DNA from 3 places in the Grylomicrobium aquisgranense genome. Region 3 is predicted to be linked to each of the others. Evidence: predicted binding sites of a transcription regulator. Region 3 holds the regulator's gene; each other region holds the start of a gene.
What was found. Region 3 encodes Rex, which represses fermentation and respiration genes when NADH is low (regulators of the CRP and FNR family bind a similar motif). Its sites were predicted from a motif close to GTGAANNNNTTCAC; they were not measured.
Positions count from the first base shown of each region.

Region 1: MOZ60_RS05240 (acetyl-CoA C-acetyltransferase) is a predicted target of Rex. The motif match lies at 5,654-5,667, and genes of this name have one in related genera.
Region 2: MOZ60_RS06985 (flavocytochrome c) is a predicted target of Rex. The motif match lies at 1,631-1,644, and genes of this name have one in related genera.

Region 1 is NZ_JALBUR010000009.1:61,440-68,891, reverse strand. It holds gene MOZ60_RS05270 (sugar ABC transporter ATP-binding protein) at 1-1,156, shown strand, start outside; gene MOZ60_RS05265 (ABC transporter permease subunit) at 1,175-2,830, shown strand; gene MOZ60_RS05260 (DUF6553 family protein) at 2,939-3,505, shown strand; gene MOZ60_RS05255 (toprim domain-containing protein) at 3,577-3,798, shown strand; gene MOZ60_RS05250 (nucleoid-associated protein) at 3,846-4,889, shown strand; gene MOZ60_RS05245 (LURP-one-related/scramblase family protein) at 4,967-5,440, opposite strand; gene MOZ60_RS05240 (acetyl-CoA C-acetyltransferase) at 5,781-6,980, shown strand; gene MOZ60_RS05235 (enoyl-CoA hydratase-related protein) at 6,983-7,452, shown strand, end outside.
Region 2 is NZ_JALBUR010000015.1:11,475-18,926, reverse strand. It holds gene MOZ60_RS06990 (acyl-CoA dehydratase activase-related protein) at 1-1,440, opposite strand, end outside; gene MOZ60_RS06985 (flavocytochrome c) at 1,662-3,566, shown strand; gene MOZ60_RS06980 (TVP38/TMEM64 family protein) at 3,671-4,390, shown strand; gene MOZ60_RS06975 (aldo/keto reductase) at 4,452-5,363, shown strand; gene MOZ60_RS06970 (HAD family hydrolase) at 5,374-6,228, shown strand; gene MOZ60_RS06965 (carboxypeptidase M32) at 6,228-7,452, shown strand, end outside.
Region 3 is NZ_JALBUR010000027.1:15,028-22,479, reverse strand. It holds gene tsaB (tRNA (adenosine(37)-N6)-threonylcarbamoyltransferase complex dimerization subunit type 1 TsaB) at 1-551, shown strand, start outside; gene rimI (ribosomal protein S18-alanine N-acetyltransferase) at 548-1,012, shown strand; gene tsaD (tRNA (adenosine(37)-N6)-threonylcarbamoyltransferase complex transferase subunit TsaD) at 990-2,003, shown strand; gene MOZ60_RS09100 (redox-sensing transcriptional repressor Rex) at 2,062-2,679, shown strand; gene asnS (asparagine--tRNA ligase) at 2,692-4,080, shown strand; gene MOZ60_RS09090 (LicD family protein) at 4,098-4,943, shown strand; gene abc-f (ribosomal protection-like ABC-F family protein) at 4,943-6,796, shown strand; gene MOZ60_RS09080 (diphosphate--fructose-6-phosphate 1-phosphotransferase) at 6,857-7,452, shown strand, end outside.

The DNA.
Region 1 (7,452 bases), on a different contig from region 3:
TGATGAAGGCAGAATGCGCAGGGAAGCAGCGGATCTCTTCCGCAGCCTTGGCCTGACAGTCAACCTGACAGCGCCCATGAGGACGATGAGTGTATCGGCAAGGCAGATGTGTGAGATCGCCAAGGCAATCTCCTACCATTCCAAGCTGATTGTTCTGGATGAGCCGACCTCATCTCTGACAGAGCCGGAAGTCCGCAAGCTGTTCAGCATGATGCGCAAGCTTCGCGACCAGGGCATCTCTCTCATCTATATTTCTCACAAGATGGATGAAATCTTCGAGATTTGCGATGAGGTGTCAGTATTGCGTGATGGCAAGATGGTCATGACCAGAGCAACCGCGGATACAAACCTGAATGAACTGATTGCAGCCATGGTTGGCCGTTCGCTCGACAATCGGTTCCCACCAGTCAACAATACACCCGAGAAGCCGATTCTTTCGATTCAGCATCTTTCGACGAAATATGCGCCTCATCTGCAGGATATCAGCTTCGATGTCCGTAAGGGTGAGATCTTCGGTCTGTATGGTCTGGTTGGTGCCGGCCGTACAGAACTTCTGGAGACGATCTTTGGGGCCCGGACCAGAGCCAGCGGTCGTGTGTACTACAACGGCAGGCTGTGCAATTTCAACAGTCCGCGTGAGGCAATGGATCATGGCTTTGCCATGATTACAGAGGAACGTAAGGCAAATGGTCTTTTCCTCAAGGGTGATCTTACGTTCAATACTTGCATTGCCAATCTGGATCACTATAAGAATGGCATTGCTCTTTCTGATCAGAAGATGGTCAAGGCAACAGCCAAGGAAATCAAGATCATGCATACCAAATGCATGGGACCGGAAGACAGCATTGCCTCTCTTTCCGGTGGAAATCAGCAGAAAGTGATCTTCGGCAAATGGCTGGAGAGAAATCCGAATGTATTCATGATGGATGAGCCTACCCGCGGCATTGATGTCGGCGCCAAGTATGAAATCTATGAACTGATTATTCAGATGGCAAAGCAGGGCAAGACAATTATCGTTGTTTCTTCGGAAATGCCTGAAATTCTTGGTATCACAAACCGGATCGGCGTCATGAGCAACGGCCATCTGTCCGGCATTGTCAATACGAAGGAAACCAATCAGGAAGAGCTGCTGCGGCTCAGTGCAAAGTATCTTTGATTAGAAGGGGAAAGCAAAATGGAGAATACAAATAAGGATATTCTGACGGCAGAGCAGGAGGAACAGCTCCGCGAGCCGATCAGTGCATATGTAGAAGACATCCAGAAACAGATTGATGCAATGCGTGCTGAGGGAAGTACAAAGATTCAGACGCTGCGCAACGAGCTGATTCATGTAAAGAATGACAAGACACTCGATGCCAGAGAAGCCAATGACCGGAGTGTGGCGATTCACAAGGAGATTGAGGACGCCAAGGTTGTTGAAAACAAGCATAAGGATGAGATCAAGGCGCTTGTCGGCAAGGCTGAGGCATATCTGAAAGCAAACTACAAGACAAAGTATCTTGACAGAGTGAATGCAAGCTGTGATGCACAGCTTGCACAGGCGAAGCAGAAGTACACGGCTGCACTGGATACCCTGAAGAAGGAACATGATGCCAATCTTGCCAAGCTGAGTGACAAGCATGAAATCAAGGATGAAAACTACGTTTACAAGAACCGTCAGTTTGATGCCAAGATGACATATCAGAATGAACTGCAGGAAATCAAGGACAGACGTCATGAAGCTTTCACGTATCAGTATCATCTGATTGATAATCTGCGCATGTCCAGATTCACATTCGGACAGAAACAGGCTCAGAAGTGGGAAAACTATCGCTACACATTTAATAAGAAGCAGTTCTTCCTGAAAAATGGTCTGTATATCGTCATTGTGGCAATCTTCATCTTCCTGGCAATCATCACGCCGGTTGTCAAACATACTCAGCTGTTTACTGTCACCAATGTGCTGAACATTCTGCAGCAGGCAAGTCCGCGTATGTTCCTGGCACTGGGTGTTGCCGGACTGATCCTGTTAACCGGTACCGATCTGTCTGTCGGACGTATGGTCGGTATGGGTATGGTTACCGCGACGATCATCATGCACCAGGGAATCAACACCGGTGCTGTGTTCGGACATATCTTTGACTTCACATCTTGGCCGCTGGTCGGCAAGGCACTGTTTGCATTGCTGGTATGCATCATCCTGACAACAGCATTTGCTACCGTGGCTGGCTTCTTCATGGCAAAGTTCCGCATGCATCCGTTCATTTCCACAATGAGCAACATGCTGATTATCTTCGGTATTGTTACCTATGCGACAAAGGGTGTATCCTTCGGTGCTATCGATGCCAAGATTCCTCAGATATTCATTCCTAAGATCAATGGCTTCCCGACAATCATTCTCTGGGCTGTGGCTGCCATCTTCGTTGTTTGGTTCATCTGGAACAAGACAACCCTCGGCAAGAATCTGTATGCCGTTGGCGGCAACCCTGAAGCTGCGACTGTTTCCGGTATCTCCGTCTTCAAGACAACACTGAGTGCATTTATCCTTGCCGGTATCATGTATGGTATCGGTGCATGGCTCGAGTGCAACAGAATGGTTGGTTCTGGTTCTGCTGCGTATGGACAGGGCTGGGATATGGATGCCATTGCTGCCTGCGTGGTCGGCGGTGTCTCCTTCACTGGTGGTATTGGTAAGATCTCCGGCGTCGTCGTTGGTGTTCTGATCTTCACTTCTCTGACATATTCCCTGACGATTCTTGGTATTGATACCAACCTGCAGTTCGTCTTCGAAGGTATCATCATTCTGGCTGCCGTTACACTGGACTGCCTGAAGTACGTTCAGAAGAAGTAATCAATTGCTGTATCTCCTCCTGAGTTATGGGGAATTGGGACTGTGCAGGATGCACAGTCTCTTTTTCATGGGAGAATGTGGGAAAGAGGTATAATAAGACGTATGTTCATGAAAAAGAAAGAAGCGGATTACAGCCAGTATCTGGAAGACTGGCCACTCCATTACTATCAGATCAAGGATATCAGCCTGCGCGAGAAAATCCTGCAGGAAAGGATTGCACAGTATGATGATCCTGATGATCAGCGGCGGCTTGTGGTCCTGCAGAAGCGATATGGCAGAGCGCAGCTGAAACAGCGGCCGGACAACTTCATGCATGCTTTGCTCATGATCCGGCAGATGGCAGACACAAAGCCAAATGCTTTTAATCGTAAGACGATGAATGAACAGCTGATCACGCATCTGGAGACACTTGGTGTCTATGATGAAGATCCTGTGATGGAGGCAGAATGGGCGGATCTGTTTGACTGTTATCTGACTGTTTCACGCAAATCTTTCTCCCGGCCGGCATTTCTTGGCATGGGCAGAAGGGATCAGGATACGGTCAGTGCAGCAGTGATGGACGATCTTTCACAAATGCTGGAAGAAGTGCCTGCCCGCTTTCATCTGCAGCAGGATGTAGCAAGCCTGCTTGCCATTGCCAGAAAACGGGCAGAAGTCTTTCTGGAGCGGAATTGAGACGACTGCATCACAAGTCTGCTGGCATCTGATATAATAAGGGCACACAAGTTTCAATAGAGGTGATGGGAATGAGCAAGAAACATGGGTATTGGATTCATCACAGAAAGCCATCTGACACAGTCATGGGCGGCTATCTGTATCTGCCTGCCTGCGATTGTTCGGAGTGCGGCCATACAGTGAATATCGAAAAGCCGATCTGTCCATACTGCGGCACGATCATGGACCGGACCGCACCTGCAGATCAGGAAGGCCCGATTGAAGGCGAACCGGAAACGGATAAAAAAGATTGAAAGGACTTGCAAAAGCGGGCAGGATCCCGCTTTTTTAAACGAAGAAGATGGAAGATAACGAAGAAGCAGTACTGGAAGACAAGAGTGCCGGCATTGTTCTGACAAGGGCGATTTTGCATATTTTTGACAGCAGTACAGATACCGAAATTCTCTCACAGCAGACATTGGATCTGGAAAAGCCGGAAATCCAGAAGTATGTCTACGGGCATACGAGAAGATGTTTCAATGACCTGCGCAGCCGCCATGGTACGTTTCTGCCCGACAGTCCGTTTCAGGTGCTGATGCATGACTTTTTTCATCAGCGCAAAGACTTTGAAGAAACCAGTGGTGATGCGGCAGGGGTGCTTTCAGCCTGGCTGAAAGAGCATCCTGGTGCCTGCCTGGATGTACTGGCTGTGGATTTCCGGGCAGATGAGGTACCATACTTTGGCATCATGCTGTTAATGAACCAGAGTGCCTGGACGCATACAACACAGATGAATGGTGACAGGGTGGCTAACAGCTTTGCACACCAGCCGATTCTGCCTTCTGCCACCCGGAAGCTTTCTTCCTTCTGCTTTGTCAATCTGCTCAATGATGAGATTCTGTATACAGATGAAACAAACTGGCCGGATGATACAGCCCTGCTGCAGGATGTGCTGCTGCACTGCACTGGGAAGAAATCAGATCAGGAAGTCATTTCCCAGATGACACAGATCGCCAATGAGGTTGCCCAGCAGTATGATGAGAATCCATCGATTGCGGTATCCGGCATCAAGCGGGCTGTACGCACCAGTGCAAAGGAAGAAAGGCCGCTGGCGATGGAAGAGGCAGTGGAAGAAGCATTTGCCGGTTATGATCACCAGGAAGAGATGGCTGCTGCGTTTGAGCAGAAGCGCAAAGAGGCCGAGGTGCCGGATGCGCTGGAAGTGCCAAAGGCAGCCGTGGTGCGCAAAATGAAGAACCAGAAGCTCAAGACGGATACCGGTATTGAATTGAGCTTTCCGGTGGAATACTTTCAGAATCCGGATCTGATTGAGTTTATCAAGCATGAGGATGGCACCATCACGATTGAGATCAAGCACATTGGGAAAATACTGAATCGAAGCTGAACAGGATTTAAGTGATCCTGTTTTTTTTGCGGGATAAGCTGAATCAGTATGGACCGAGTGGGTACGTTGTCTTCAGTTCAATTGCCCTGAGAACATTTTTCGGCATCGATGGCGAGAACGAACATGAGGCAATATAGTGAGTCTTCGTCATTTTTGACATCAATAACATAGGTGTCGCTGAGGTGGAACAGTTCTTTGCGGATCTCTGCGATGATTTCACCATGGCGGTCAATGATGGAATAATTCCACCCAGTGAAGGATCCTTTTGCCTGCCAGCCGTTGAAGTCAATGTCATAGACCGGACTGAAGAATGTGAATCGTTTCTGGACAGAGCCGATTTTCTGATCTGCCACATACAGGTCGAAATGAGGCAGAAGACGGAATATTCTTTCCTGTACTGTTCCCTGTTCATTTCCACAGTTGTCGAAGATTTTCAGACAGTGTCCCCATGCCAGTTGTCCTTTGACGACGTAAATGGTATTTCCTTCCTCATCATAAATGTCATAGCTGTCGAACCAGCTTAAGATGCGCTGTTTAAATAGCAGTTTCACGGTATTTCTTCCCTGATGAGAATATTATATGACAATATTCATATTACTTTTCCCTTTTGGTGGTTCAGATCAGCTTCTTTTATAATAATTTTTTCTGAAGCAGCTTTTTAATGGTACTTTAGCAAAATGATGCATAAATAAAACGATGATATATATTGGCAGGCAGATGGAAATTTCAATTTGGCAAAGAATTGAAATATATAAAAACGAGTTGTGAAATAAAGCACATATTGAACTTTGTTTTACAGAAACTTGATTGAAAATAGGATTGTCATGTGGTATCTTTATTCGTGCATGAGAAAACTTTAACAAGTTGCTCATAAGGAAGGAGACACATCAGATGTCAAAGAAAATTGTTATTGCGAGTGCCTGCCGTACAGCCATTGGTAAGATGGGCGGCGAACTCAGCACCGTTCCGGCAGTGGATCTCGGTGCTGCTGTGATCAAGGAAGCAGTAAAGCGTGCAGGCTTGAAGCCTGAGCAGGTCGACCATGTATATATGGGTAATGTGATCCAGGCTGGTCTGGGACAGAACCCGGCAAGACAGGCTTCAATCAAGGCTGGTCTGCCGGTAGAAACACCGGCTGTCACCGTGAATGTTGTCTGTGGTTCTGGTTTGAACTGCGTCAATATGGCAGCTGAGATGATTGAAGCAGGTGATGCGGATATCGTCGTTGCCGGCGGTATGGAATCCATGTCCAATGGTCCTTACCTGCTGCCGCATGCAAGATTCGGTTATCGTATGAATACACCGAAGGATGGCCTGGTTGATGCTATGGTCCATGATGCGCTGTGGGATGCATTCAATGACTATCACATGATGATTACAGCTGAGAACGTAGCTGAAAGATGGCATCTGACAAGAGAAGAGCTGGATGAGTTCTCCGCTCATTCTCAGAATAAAGCATGCGATGCCCGTGACAATGGCCGCTTCAAGGAAGAGATTGTTCCGATTGAGGTCAACATGGGCCGCAAGAAGGGTATTGTAACTGTTGATACAGATGAGGGCCCGAGAGAGGGTCAGACACCTGAGGTTCTTGCCAAGCTGAAGTGCTGCTCTGGCAAGCAGGGCGGTGTTGTCACAGCAGGCAACGCTTCTGGTATCAATGATGGTGCTGCTGCGCTTGTCATCATGTCTGAAGACAAGGCAAAGGAACTGGGCATCAAGCCGATGGCAACATGGATTGCCGGCTGCCTGGCTGGTGTTGATCCGGCAATTATGGGTGTTGGTCCGGTTGCGGCAACTCGCAAGGTCATGAAGAGAACAGGCCTGACCATCGATGACTTCGATCTGTATGAGGCTAACGAGGCATTTGCTGCACAGAGCTGCGCAGTTGCCAAGGAACTGCATTTCGATCCTGAAAAGCTGAACGTCAATGGCGGTGCCATTGCCCTGGGTCATCCGGTTGGCGCTTCCGGTGCCAGAATCCTGGTTACTCTGCTGTATGCCATGAAGCAGAAGAATGCACACAGAGGTCTTGCAACACTGTGCATCGGCGGCGGCATGGGCTGCGCTACTGTTGTGGAGCGTGAGGACTGACAATGAGCTTTGTCGATTATGAGGTAAACGGTCAGGTTGGCATCATTACCATTGACCGTCCGAAGGCACTGAATGCACTGAATTCTCAGGTTCTCGATGATCTGAGCGCCGTGCTGGATGGTGTCGATGTCAATACAGTGCGCTGCCTGATTGTAACGGGTGCTGGTGACAGAAGTTTTGTGGCTGGTGCTGATATTGGTGAGATGAGCACACTGACCAAGGAAGAAGGAAAGGCATTCGGCAAGAAGGGCAATGATCTTTTCCGCCGTATTGAGACATTCCCGATCCCGGTGATTGCGGCTGTCAATGGCTTCGCTCTTGGCGGCGGCAATGAGCTTGCAATGAGCTGCGATTTCCGTATCGCCAGTGAAAATGCTGTGTTTGGCCAGCCTGAGGCAGGCCTGGGCATCACACCTGGTTTTGGCGGTACACAGCGTCTGGCAAGACTGGTTGGACCTGGCTATGCCAAGCA
Region 2 (7,452 bases), on a different contig from region 3:
AGAAGAATTCATAAACACGGTGCACCGGGAGCCAAGATCCACCGGATGCCTGGCAAACAGGCCCTGCATGGCAAATTCTTCCACGGTAAAGTTGAGCGCTTTGGCAAAAGTCTGCAGGAAACTGCCGCAGCCGGAAGAGCAGGCTTCATTCAGGAAGATGTCACTGATCGCGCCATCCTCAATCTTGAAGCACTTCATATCCTGACCGCCGATATCAATGATGAAGTCGACATCCGGCATGAAATGCTTGGCAGCCGTGAAATGAGCTACGGTTTCTACCAGGCCATAGTCACAATGGAAAGCCTGCTTCATCAGCTGTTCGCCATAGCCGGTTGCCGTAGCGGACTGGATATACAGGTTCGGGTGCTTTTCATAGAGTTCCTGCAGGGTCTCTTTGACCATCGGGATCGGGTTGCCGTTGTTGGGCTGATAGCGGGTGAACAGCAGTTCACCTTTATGATTGATCACGGCAATCTTGATCGTCGTGGAACCGGCATCAATGCCGATATGCACCGGTCCGCATGTTTCATCAAAGGGAACACGGGGGACAGCTGCCTTTGCATGGCGGTTATGGAAGTCCCAGTATTCCTCCCGGCTTTCAAACAGGGGAGGCAGCGAAGCATACTTTGCCTTGCCGCTGTATTCGGAAAGATTCCGGATGACATTGCGTACATCCAGTTCTTCATCCGCATAATACGCAGCCCCCAGGGCGACATACAGCAGGGAGTTCTTTGGACATGTGCCTTTGACGTGCAGTGTTTTGTCAAAACTGTCCCGCAGACATCTGGAGAAGGTCAGCGGGCCGCCCAGGTACAGGATATTTCCCTGGATGGGGCGTCCCTGGGACAGGCCGGCAATCGTCTGGTTGACAACAGCCTGATAGATGGAAGCAGCGATATCGCCTGTTTTGGCACCCTGATTGATCAGCGGCTGTACATCGGACTTGGCAAAGACACCGCAGCGGCTGGCAATGGTATAGGTGCGCTCTGCCTTGCAGGCTGCTTCATCCATCTGGGACGCATCCATCTTCAGCAGGGTCGCCATCTGGTCAATGAAAGCACCAGTACCGCCGGCACAGGATCCGTTCATCCGCACTTCTGTGCCGTTGGTCAGAAACAGAATCTTGGCATCTTCACCACCGAGCTCAATGATGCAGTCAGTGCCGGGGTTGAGCCGGTTGGCTGCCACGCGCTCTGCGAACACTTCCTGTACAAAGGGTACCTGGCACGCATCGGCCAGGCCCATGCCCGCCGAGCCGGAAATGGCCAGAATGGCTTTGCCATCCGGCAGGTATTTATTCACAATATCAGTGAGCATTTCCTCACCCTTTTCCAGGATGTGGCTGTAATGGCGCTGATAATCTGAGGCAACGATTTGATTCTGATCGTCCAGAACCACGCATTTGATGGTTGTCGAACCAATATCCAGACCAACTCTCATGCAGATCCTCCTAAACATATGCAAGCAAAAACAACCTTATTTTAGTAATAAAAGGCAAACAGTCAATTTATGCACCTGCAACAATGAACAAAGAAGGCATATTGTATGCTAGCCAAGAAAGAACAAAGCAGACAGGCTGCCATCGAAAATATTGGTATTTTGCACAAGCCATGCTATTCTATTTACGCGTGTGGAAATTCACACTAAATGGGAGGAAGAGTATGGATCAGAAACATGGTTTCAGACTTGGAACCGTCGGCCTTTTTGCCGCGGCTCTGGTTCTGGGCGCAATTCCTGGCTGTGCCAAGAGCAAGGGTGTTTCCGGTGATTTTACAGGAACAGCCAAAGGCAACGGCGGCACAGTTACAGTAACAGTGACGCTGAAAGATTCTGTGATTACAGATGTCAAGGCAGATGGACCGGATGAGACACAGGGGATTGGCTCCAAGGCCATTGATAAGCTGCCTGGTGAGATGGCATCTGGCAATACACTGAATGTGGATGCAGTCTCTGGTGCTACCATTACATCTAATGCCATCAAGGAAGCAGCTGCGGCAGCTTTGAAGTCTGCCGGCCTGAATCCGGATGACTATCAGAGTGTGGCAAGTGCTGCTGCAGCTGAGGATGTGACGGAAGACGCTGATGTGGTTGTTGTCGGTGCCGGCGGTGCTGGTATGACAGCTGCAATCGTTGCGGCCAATGAAGGCAAGTCTGTTGTCATTCTGGAAAGCCAGGATGCCGCAGGCGGAAACTCCGTACGTTCTACTGGTGGCATGAACGCTGCCAAGACATCCTATCAGGATGAAAATCAGTTCAATGAGGCCGCTGGTGTTCAGAAGACTCTGGATACAGCTGCCAGCAAGTACGCTGACAACCAGGCTATTACAGACCTGGCCAAGACGGTACAGGAACAGTGGGATGCCTATCAGGCAAATCCGACTGGCTACTTCGATTCTGTAGAGCTGTTTGAGCTGGATACACTGATCGGCGGCAAGGGCATCAATGATCCTGCCCTGGTCAAGACACTGTGCGAGAATTCTGCAGATTCCATCGAGTGGCTGTCTTCGATCGGTGCTGATCTGAAGAATGTCGGCCAGTTCGGCGGTGCTTCTGTCAAGCGTATTCACCGTCCGGTCAACGCCGAAGGCAAGACAACAGCAGTTGGTGCGTATGTTGTGCCGATTCTGGAGAAGAATGTCGAAGATCTCGGCGTCAAGGTTTACTACGATACAACTGCCAACAAGATCCTGATGAAGGATGGCAAGGCTGCTGGCGTTGAGGCTGAAGGCAAGTCCGGCAACAAGGTGACTGTCAATGCCAAGGCTGTTGTTCTGGCTACCGGCGGTTTCGGTGCGAACAACGACATGGTTGCTGAACAGAATCCGGATCTCAAGGGCTACATCACAACCAATGCACCTGGTGCACAGGGACAGGGCATTACCATGGCTACGGCTGAAGGCATTGATGCTGCTACAGTTGATATGAAGCAGATTCAGCTGCATCCGACTGTTCACGTTGATGATTCCGGCAATGCACATCTGATTACGGAAGGTCTGCGCGGCGACGGTGCGATCCTGGTCAATGCAGAAGGCAAGCGTTTCACAGATGAAGTTGGTACGCGTGATGTTGTCTCTGCTGCTGAGAATTCTCAGACCGGCGGTACAGCATGGCTGATCATTGACCAGAACATGGTCGATGCTTCTGCTGTCATTCAGGGCTACATTGATTCCGGCTACACAGTACAGGGTGATACGTATGAAGACCTGGCCAAGGCTATGGGCGTTGATGAGTCCACATTTGCCGAGACCATGAATACATGGAATACAGATGTTGAAAACAAGAGCGATCCTGATTTCAACCGTACAACCTTTGCCAACAAGCTGGATAAGGCTCCGTACTATGCCATCAAGGTTCAGCCGGGCGTTCATCACACCATGGGCGGCCTGAAGATCGATACTTCTGCTGAGGTCATCAATACTTCCGACGAAGTGATCCCGGGTCTGTTCGCTGCAGGTGAAGTTACCGGCGGTGTGCATGGTGCCAACCGTCTGGGCGGCAATGCTGTTGCTGACTTCGTTGTCTTCGGCAGAATTGCTGGTCAGAGTGCTGCTGACTACGCTAAGTAATGCACGTGAAAAGCTGTCTGGAGAAATCCGGACAGTTTTTTTGTATTTGTGAAGCAGGCAATCTGTGATATCATACATGAGACTTTCAGGAAGAGATGGGGAAGATGAACAAGAAAAAGCTCTCAAAAATATGGCCGGTGATTGCCATCATCGGTGTGATGGTCCTGACCATCTGGCTGATCTATCATTTTTTTGGTGACTTTTTTGCAACACTGTTCACGATCCTGCGCAATGGCGATCAGGCAGAACTGACAGCCTATCTGAATTCCCAGAATGAAGCTTCCGGCTTGCTTTCCATCTTCCTGTTAACAATCCTGCAGGTTGTTTCCATCTTCTTCCCGGGCATGGTCATTCATATCGTTGCCGGTGTGATTTATGGCTGGTGGAAGGCATTCCTTGCCTGTTATGCCGGCTTTGTCGCAGGCAACGTCCTGGTCTTCATCTTTGCCCGCAAGTTCGGATCTGCCCTGCAGTCTGCTTTCAATGTTGAAAAAAGAGCAGGCTGGATCACCAGCAAGATCAACAGCACCAAGCCTGCCTTCATCTTTGCTTTGGCATGCATGATTCCCGGCATTCCCAATGGCTTCATCCCGTACTTTGCGGCAAGAACCGACATCCGTGCCGGTCAGTATGCCATGGCCGTGGCAGTCTCCAGCTGGATCCAGATCCTGTGCAATTGCTTTGCCGGACATTTCCTGATCCGCGGTGAATATTTCTACATGGTTATGGCCATCATCCTGCAGATTGTGATCATCCTGATTGCAATCTGGAAACGTGACTGGTTTCTTGGCAAAGGCAGACGCAATCCCCAGAAGGCATCCTGATGATGCCTTTTCTTATGCCTGTATACGCTTTCTGGGCTACAATACAGGCAGGAGGATTGTTATGCATACAATTACAATCGGATCACAGCAGGTATCTGTCATCGGTGCCGGCTGCATGCGGATTGCCGGCCTGTGTGAAACAGAAACAGACGCATTTGTTTCAACAGCCCTGGACAATGGCATCAACTTCTTTGATGAAGCGGATATTTATGGCGGCGGCAAGAGTGAGGAAGTGCTCGGCCGCTGGATCGCAAAGCACCCCGAAAAGCGGGAGAACATGTTTATCCAGAGCAAATGTGCCATCCATGATGGCATGTATGACTTCTCAAAGGAACATATTCTCAAAAGCGTGGATGGCATCCTGTCACGCCTGCACACAGATTATCTGGACTCTCTGCTGCTGCACAGGCCGGATATCCTGATGGAGCCATCAGAAGTTGCAGAAGCCTTTGATACGCTCGAGAAAGCTGGCAAGGTGCGCCATTTCGGCGTATCCAATGAAAACCCGGCACAGATGTCCTATCTGCAGTCTGGCCTGGCCCAGAAACTCTGGTGCAATCAGGTCCAGCTCAGCTGTGCCCATACGGTACTGATTGATGCAGGATTAAACGTGGATATGCACAATGATGCCGGCATTGACCGCGATGGCGGGACGCTGTACTGGTGTGCGCAGCATCATATGGCCATTCAGGCATGGTCTCCCTTGCAGATGGGATATTTTGAAGGCGTGTTTCTGAATGCAGAGAAGTATGCTGCCCTGAACCAGAAGCTGCAGGAGATTGGCGAGCGCTATGGTGTTGGCAAAGATACGATTGCCTATGCCTGGATTCTGCGTCTGCCATTTGATATGCAGGTGGTGCTTGGCACCAGTAAGCCTGCCCGTCTGATCAATGGCGCCAAGGCCGCGGATATTCAGCTGACCAGAACCGAATGGTACGATATTTACAAAGCAGCAGGGAATATGCTGCCGTAAGGAGAGAAACATGAATAAGAAAATTGTCTTTCTGGATGTGGATGGGACACTGATCAACTACCATGCCGAGCTGCCTGAAAGTGCAGCAAGGGCAGTGGAAGAAGCACGTGCCAATGGCCACCGTGTGTATATCTGCACGGGCTGCTCCAAAGCGGAGATTGAACAGCGCCATCTGTGTGAGCTGGATGGCATGATCGGCGGCAATGGTGCCTATGTGGAAGATCATGGCCATGTGGTCATGCACCAGGGATTGAGCAAAGAAGAGACAAAGCACATTGTCGACTGGTGCTGTGAACGCCATCTGGGCTTCTATCTGGAAGCCAATTCCGGCATGTACTGCAATGATGACATGCTTGTGCAGGGACCCGCCGTCATGACCCGCTATGCACTGGGCAAGGGTGCGGATCTCACCGATGCCCAGAAGGGTGCAGATTCCTTTGTGAATTCGTTTATTCATCTGCCGCAGGAACAGCTGTACCGTGATGACATCAACAAGGTTTCCTTCATCCTGTCTTCCTACCAGGACCATCTTGACAGCAAAAAGGAATTCCCTGAACTGGAGGCCAATACATGGGGCGGCAAGGGTGAAGAAGCCCTGTTTGGGGATCTTGGCCCCAAAGGCATCACGAAAAAGCATGCCATTGATGTGCTGCTGAAATACCTGCATGCGGATCAGAAGGATACGATTTCCTTTGGCGATGCCAAGATTGATCTGTCTATGTTTGAGCTGTGCGCGTACAATGTAGCAATGGGCAACGGCGGCGATGAGATCAAGGCTGCTGCTGATTATGTGACCGATGATGTGGACAATGACGGCCTGTACAAGGCATTTGTGCATATCGGCCTGATAGAAGGAGACAAGTAATGACCAAAGAAGAAATGCTGCAGAAATATCATGACTGGATCTTTGCCATCTCGGCATACCGGATGGCACTGAATACGATTGAAATCGACAAGCAGACCGTTGCGCCTGCGGGCGGCAATGCGTACCGTGACAAGCGTTCTGCTTATCTTGCCGGCCAGCTGTTTTCTCTTGAAACAGATCCGGAAATGTATGAGATTCTGAGCGCATTGAACAAGGATGAAACACTGGATGGTGATGACAGGAGAGCTGTGCAGCTGTATCTGAAGGAAGCTGACAACAACCGTTGCATTCCGCATGATGAGTTTGTGGCATACCGCAATCTGATTGATACATCCTGGAATGTATGGCTCAAGGCAAAGCAGACCAATGACTATGATTCCTTTGCACCGGTGCTGGCAGATGTCATTGCAGCTAAAAAGAAGCTGTATGGCTACCGTCAGAGCGATCTGTCTTTGTATGACCGCATGCTGGATGACTATGAGCCGGGCATGAATCAGCAGAAGTATGATGCCTTCTTTGCAAAGGTGCAGAAGGATCTTGTGCCGCTGCTGGAAGAGGTTGAAAAAGCAAAGCAGATTGATGATGGCTTCCTGTATCAGGACTATCCGGTGGAAGGCCAGAAGAAGTTCATGACCGGCCTGCTGCAATATCTTGGCTTTGATCACAGCTGGGGCTATCAGAATGAGACCGAACATCCGTTTACATCCTGGATCTGTGAAAATGACTGCCGGACAACGACAAAGTATCTGGAACACAATGTTATCAGTGCGGTGCTGTCCACTGTGCATGAAGTTGGCCATGCCTATTATGAACATGACTGCAATCCCAAGTATGACGGCATGATTCTCTCCGAAGGTATTCCATGTGCCCTGCATGAGTCACAGTCCCGCTTCTGTGAGAATTATCTTGGCAGAACAAAAGCATTCTGGACATACAACTATCCGCGTCTGCAGGAAGTCTTCCCGCAGCAGTTGCAGAATGTGTCCCTGGATGCCTTTGTCAAAGCAATCAATGTGGCAAGACCGTCTCTGGTCAGAACGGAAGCGGATGAGCTGACCTATCCGCTGCATATCCTGGTGCGCTACCAGATCGAGAAGGGACTGTTTAACGGCTCCATTTCCACGGATCATCTGGATCAGACATGGAATGATATGTACCAGAAGTATCTTGGCGTACATGCTGAAAAGGCAAGTGAAGGCATTCTGCAGGATGTGCACTGGGCAG
Region 3 (7,452 bases):
TTGCTCTGATCAAGGATGATCAGCTTCTTGATTCAGTACAGAAGAAATGCTGGAAGCAGCAGTCCGAAGAAATTTTTCCGGAACTGATGGCAATGATGGAACGTCAGCATCTTGCAACAGAAGATATTGATCAGATTGTGGTGACCGAAGGACCAGGTTCCTATACTGGTGTGCGTATTGCCATGACTATTGGCAAAGTATTCTGCGTTATGCGTGATCTTCCACTGTATACGATTGGCACACTGCAGCTGTACTGCGGAAGCCGCCATGCAAGATGCGTTCTGGATGCCCGCGGCGGCCGTGTCTATACAGCAGTGCTGAAAGATGGGGAATACGAAGAAAAGCCGCACATTGTGATGGTTGATGATCTGAAAGATCAGATTGATTCACTTGAACTTGTTGGTGATGGCCATTTGTTTGGACGCGAAGACTATTATCCGGATCTTGCCCAGAATTTCCTTGCTCTGAAAGACCGCTGGGTCAAAGCAGCCAATACAAATCTGGTCAAACCGGAGTACCTGAAGCCTTCCACAGCATATCTGGTCAAATGATCAGGCCGATGGTTGATGCGGATGTTGATGCAGTCAGCATTCTGGAAGAACAATTGTTTCCCGGAGACTGCTGGGACCGCAGACAGTTTCTGTACGAGCTTCATGAAAATCCTTTTGCCAAACTGTCTGTGATTGAAAAGGATGGCATCGTAAAAGGTTATTGTGACTTATGGATCATGTATGAGCAGGCACAAATTGCCAATATTGCTGTATCCGCTTCCTGTCAGAGGCAGGGCTTCGGGCAGATGCTCATGGATCATATGTGCGCACAATCCGCGGAACAAGGATGCGAATATCTGAGCCTGGAAGTACGTCTGTCCAATCAGGCGGCAGTACACTTATACGAAAAAAATGGTTTTATCAAAGCATCAAAAAGAAAAGGCTACTATTCAGACGGGGAAGATGCCTGGCTGATGGTAAAGCCGGTAGGAGGTTCAAATGACACTGATTCTCGCAATTGAAACAAGCTGTGATGAGACAGCCTGTGCCGTCGTCAGAGACGGCCGTGAGATCCTTTCGAGCATCGTCTCGAGTCAGATTAATGTACATACATTGTACGGCGGCGTTGTGCCTGAAGTAGCAAGCCGCATTCATGTTGAAAACATCTCAGCGGTGATCCATGAAGCTGTCCGCAGAAGCGGTGTGACGATGGATGACATCGATGCCGTCGCCTATACACAGGGACCAGGTCTGATCGGCTCTCTGCATGTCGGTGTGCAGGCTGCCAAGACACTTGCCTGGGAGTTCCATAAACCGCTTGTGCCGATCAATCATATGACCGGACATATCTATGCCAATCGGTTTGTCGATACACTGGAATTTCCGCTGCTGGCCCTGGTTATTTCCGGCGGCCACTCCCAGCTTGTCTGGATGAAGAATGACTGGGATTTCAAAGTCATCGGTACAACCTGGGACGATGCCATTGGCGAAGCTTATGACAAAGTATCCCGCGTATTGGGCACCGGATATCCGGGCGGCCCAGTCATTGACAAAATGGCAAAGCTTGGCCATCCGCACTATACACTTCCGACACCCCGCGTACAGGGAAAATATGATTTCTCTTTCTCTGGTCTGAAGACAGCTGTGTCCCAGCTCATTCAGCGCGAAGAAAAGAAGGGAAACCCGATTGTCAAGGAAGATGTTGCCTATGCATTCCAGGAAGCAGCTCTTGGCTCTATGGTAGAGAAGACATTGAATGCCGTCGCCGACCTGCATCCCAAAACAGTTGTTCTGGCTGGCGGTGTCGCTGCTAATTCCCGTCTGCGTGAGCTGATGAAAGAAAAGATGACAAAGTTCCCGGAAGTCAAACTGATTATTCCGGGCATCAAGTACTGCACAGATAATGCGGCGATGATTGGTGCAGCAGGGTATGTTGCCTATCAGCACCATTTGTTTGGTGATTTCACGGCTTCGGCTGATCCAAGTCTGGAGATGCCTGGTGAAGGCGAGTGAAAAACGATAATAAATTCACAAAGTCGTAAATTTATGTTATGATATCGACGGTGATATTATGACAGACTATGTAGTACCAAAAGCAACACTGCAGCGCTATCCCGTCTATCTGAAAGCCCTGCGCAAGCTGAAAAATAATGGCTATGACCGTATTATGTCAAAAGAGCTTGCGGATTATGTCGGAATTGAATCAACGACAATCCGCCGTGATTTCAGCTTTCTCGGCAAGCTTGGCAAACAGGGATACGGATACGATGTGGATAAACTCATCAGTATCTTTTCTGAACAGCTCGGTGTGAACTTTGATGAAAAAATTATTCTGATCGGTGCAGGCAACCTCGGCAAGGCACTGCTGAACTATAATAACTGGAACCATGTCGTTGGTGAGATTGTGTGCGCATTTGATATCGCACCGCAGAATATCAAGGCATCGGTTCCGGTTTATGATATTAAGGATCTTCATGAGAAGATGCCAAAAGGGTGCCGGATTGCCATTCTGTGTATTTCACAGAGTGTACAGGAGACGGTTGATCTGCTGGTAGCCAATGGAATCCGCGGCATTGTATCCTTTGCCATGGATCACTTCTCGGTGCCTGCCGGCGTATTTGTAAAACAGGTGGATGTTGTCTCATCAATTCAGGAACTGGTTTTTGAGGCAAATTTGATGGAAAAATAAGAGGAATAAATTATGCCAACTGAAATGAGTGTGCGTGAGCTCTATGAGCTGACTGCTGAGGGATCCCAGCTTGAAAAAGATCAGGTTGAATATGTCCAGCTTCAGGGGTGGATCCGTTCCAACCGCAGCGGCAAGGCCGTTTCGTTCATTGCTCTGAATGACGGTACATATCTGGCCAATGCCCAGGTTGTATACAGTGCAGACAGTCTTTCCAACTATGAGGAAGTTTCTCATTATCTGACTGGTACGGCTGTTTCTGTGATCGGCCGCTATGTGCTGACACCAGACAACCGTCAGCCATTTGAAGTGCAGGCAACTGAAATTGATCTGGAAGGTGCCTGCGATGCGACTTATCCGCTGCAGAAGAAGCGTCACAGCTTTGAATATCTGCGTGAAATCGGACATCTGCGTCCCCGCACAAATACATTTGAGGCCGTCTTCAGAGTCAGAAGCTGCCTTGCGATGGCCATTCATGAATTCTTCCAGAACCAGGGCTTTGTCTATGTCAACACACCGCTGATTACCGGCAATGATGCCGAAGGTGCCGGCGAAACATTTACGGTTACAACCCGCACAGATGGCAACTGGGAGAAAGATTTCTTTGGCAAGCATGCCTCTTTGACTGTCTCTGGACAGCTGCACGCCGAAGCTTATGCAATGGCATTCCGCGATGTCTATACATTCGGTCCTACCTTCCGTGCTGAAAACTCCAACACAACAACCCATGCGGCTGAATTCTGGATGATTGAGCCGGAAATGGCATTTGCGGATCTGGACTACGATATGGCTGTGATCGAAGACATGGTAAAGTACTGCATAACCTATGTTTTTGATAACTGCAAAGAAGAGATGAAGTTCTTCAATGAGCGTATTGATAAGACACTGATCGAACGTCTTGAACATGTGCGTTCTTCCCAGTTCCGTCAGATGCCTTATACAGAGGCCATTGAAATCCTTGAAAAGCACAAGGATGAATTTGAAAACAAGAATATATTCTGGGGCATGGACCTCAATACGGAACATGAGCGCTACCTGTGCGAAAAGGTTGTCAAGGGACCGGTGTTCCTGACTAACTATCCAAAGGATATCAAAGCGTTCTATATGCGCCAGAATGACGATGGCAAGACCGTTGCTGCGGTAGATCTGCTTGTACCGGGTGTCGGCGAACTGGTCGGCGGCAGCCAGAGAGAAGAACGTCTGGATGTTCTTGTCAACCGCATGAAGGAACTTGGCATGAACCTGGACAACTACCAGTGGTATCTGGATCTGCGCCGGTATGGCGGCTGCCAGCATGCCGGTTTCGGTCTTGGCTTTGAAAGACTGATCATGTATATCACAGGCATGGAAAACATCCGTGATGTCATTCCGTTTGCCCGTACACCGCGCAATCTGATGTATTAATACCGAAAGGAGCAGAAATGGAACAGTACGTTGTCAAGAAAAATCCGGATGGCTCAGAAATTACCGTTGCCGATGTACAGAAGGTGCTGCTGGTAATTCTGAAAGATATTGATGCCATCTGCCGGCGCCATTCCATTTCTTACTGGCTCAATGGCGGCAGTGCACTCGGTGCTGTGCGCCATCAGGGTTTCATTCCCTGGGATGACGATGCGGATATTGCCATGATGCGTTCTGATTTTGAGCGCTTCATTGAAATCATGAAGAAGGAATGCCCGGAAAAATATGTCTTCCAGTGCTTTGCGACCGATGACCGTTACAATGTGCTGATCCCTGGCATGAAGATCCGCATGAAAGGTACCTATCTGCAGGAAGTCAATACACTGCTGGATAACCGCTGCAAAGGATATGAGGGCTGTGACGGTATCTTTGTGGATGTCTTTGTCTATGACTATGTTTCTATAAACATGTTTGAAGACCTGCCGCGCCGTCTGCTCAATGATGTGCTGATGGTGCCGGAAGTTGTCGCGGATAATGTGCTGCATATCAACCCGATTGGCATTAAAAAAGCGATCATGAACAATGCGCATGCCTATGGCAGACACTGTGAGAAGAAGCACAGCGACTATATTGGCTTTGATCTGACATGGGTATGGAAGAGCCCTTTCAAGCCTTTTATCTTCCGGTATGATGATATTTTCCCGGTGCAGTATGTTCCCTTTGAGGATACGCAGCTGCCTATTGCGGCCCACCCCCATGAATTCTTAACCATGGGAATCGGCCCGGGATATATGCAGCTCCCGCCTGAAAACAAGCGGTATGCCAAGCATATCCGTGATATCCGCCTGCCAAAGGAGGATGATTGATGCTTTACCAGGTAAGTCATGGCGCCAAAGATTTTGGCGCCAATACTGTTTTTGAGGATGTACAGTTTGAAATACGCGGCAATGAGAAGATTGCCATAGTCGGCCGCAATGGCTGCGGTAAAACAACCTTTCTGCGCTGTATGTGCGGAGAGGACCATTTTGACAAAGGAAATATCTCCCGTCCCAACAGCCTGACTATTGGTTATCTGTCCCAGAAGGTTCTTGACCATGATGAAAATACAGTGGAGCAGGAACTGAAAGCTGTCTATGCGCCATTGTTTGCTCTGCAGAAGCAGCTGGAAGCACTGGAAGCACAGATGGCAGAAAATCCTGACGAAAAAGTCATGAACCAGTATGCAGACCTGCAGGAGAAATTTGAGCGGAGCGGCGGCTACAACTGGGAAGCCGAAATGAAGACGGTTTTCACGAAATTCGGCTTTCAGCTCGAAGATCTGCACCGCAGAATCGGTGAATTCTCCGGCGGTCAGAAGACCAGAATTGCCTTTGTCCGTCTGCTTCTGTCAAAACCGGATATTCTTCTGCTGGATGAGCCAACCAACCATCTGGATCTGGCTGCTATTGAATGGCTGGAAGGATATGTCAAAAACTATCCGAGTGCCGTTGTCGTCGTCTCTCATGACCGGATGTTTCTGGACCATGTTGTTTCCGTTGTTTATGATATGGAATTTGGCAGGATGAAGCGGTATGCAGGCAACTACACTTCATATGTGGAACAGAAGAAGAATGATCAGGAACGCCAGCAGGCAGCCTATGTCCGCCAGCAGAAAGATATCCAGCGTCTGGAAGCACTGATTGAGAAATTCCGCTATAAGAAAAACAAAGCTGCTTTTGCCCAGTCCAAAATGAAGTACCTGGACCGCATGGAGAGGGTAGAAGAAGTACAGCACAATGACAAGCAGTTCCATGCCGACTTCTCACCGCGCCTGAAGGGTGGGGAAGAGGTGCTGGAAATAGAAAAGCTGGTCATTGGCTATGACCACCCGCTTGCCCAGGTGACAATGAAAATACGGCGCGGTGACAGGGTTGCGATCATTGGTGACAATGGCACCGGCAAATCAACTCTGGTCAAGACTCTGATGAATCTGGTGCCAAAACTGGGTGGATCATTCCTGTTTGGCCATCAGATCGAGATCGGCTATTTTGACCAGCAGCTTGCCCAGTTCTCCAGCGGTAAAACCGTGCTGGAAGAAATCTGGGATGAACATCCGGATATGGACCGCACTGCCATACGATCTGTACTGGGCCGCTTCCTGTTTTCGGCAGATGATGTTTTCAAGCTGGTGGATGTACTGTCTGGCGGAGAGAAGGTCAGGCTTTCCCTTGCTAAGCTCATGCTGCAGCATGCCAATCTGCTCATTCTGGATGAACCGACCAACCATCTTGATATTCCCGGTAAAGAAGCACTGGAAGATGCCCTGCGCGGATTTACCGGTACGATTCTGTTTGTTTCCCACGACCGTTATTTCATCTCGCAGCTTGCTACCAAGATGCTTGTACTCCATGATGGCAAAGCTGATTTCCTGAATGAAACCTATCAGGAATATATGGAAGGAAAACAGGTTCAGGAAGAAAAGCCTGTGGAAAATAAGGAAGTTGCGCGTCCAAGAACACAGAAAGCCAAGAATCCAGAAGCAATCCGGCGGCAGATTGCCCAGTTGGAAAAAGCAATTACTGCCAAGGAACAGGAACTGGAAGACAGCAGGGCGCTGCGCTTTGAACCGGAGTATTATCAGGATCAGGCAAAAATGGATGAGCTGGATGCCCACATTGATGACATCCACAATGAACTTGCCCATATGTATGCGGACTGGGAGGAGCTCTCTGAAGAATGAGAGCTTCTTTTTTTATCATAATTGCCGCTATAATGAGGACAGTAAAAAGGAGAATTGCATATGTCGAATTGCATCATTGCCCAATCAGGCGGACCTAGTTCTGTCATTAATGCCACGGTGGCAGGCATTGTCAAAGCCAATCAGCTGAATCCGCTGTATGAACATGTTTATGGCGGCCTGAATGGCATTGAGGGCATTCTGCAGGAACGTTTTGTGGATCTGACCAATATGAGTGATCTGGAAAACAGGCTGCTGCAGCAGACACCTTCCTGTGCCCTTGGCTCCTGCCGCTATAAGCTGAAAAGAGACAATGAGGCAGATTTCCAGAAGATTATTTCAATCATGGACCATTACCAGATTGAAACCATGTTTTATATCGGCGGCAATGATTCCATGGATACGGTGGCTGCCCTGAGTGAATACACAGCCAGTCATCAGATTGCCAATCACCGCTTTGTCGGCTGTCCCAAGACGGTTGACAATGATCTGGTGGAAACAGACCACTGCCCGGGCTTTGGGTCTGCTGCAAAATTTATTGCGGCAACTGCGCTGCAGTGCTGGTATGACATCAATGCATATCCTTCCAGCCGCACCGAAGTCTTCATCCTGGAAACAATGGGCAGAGATGCCGGCTGGCTCGCCGCGTCTGCCTGCCT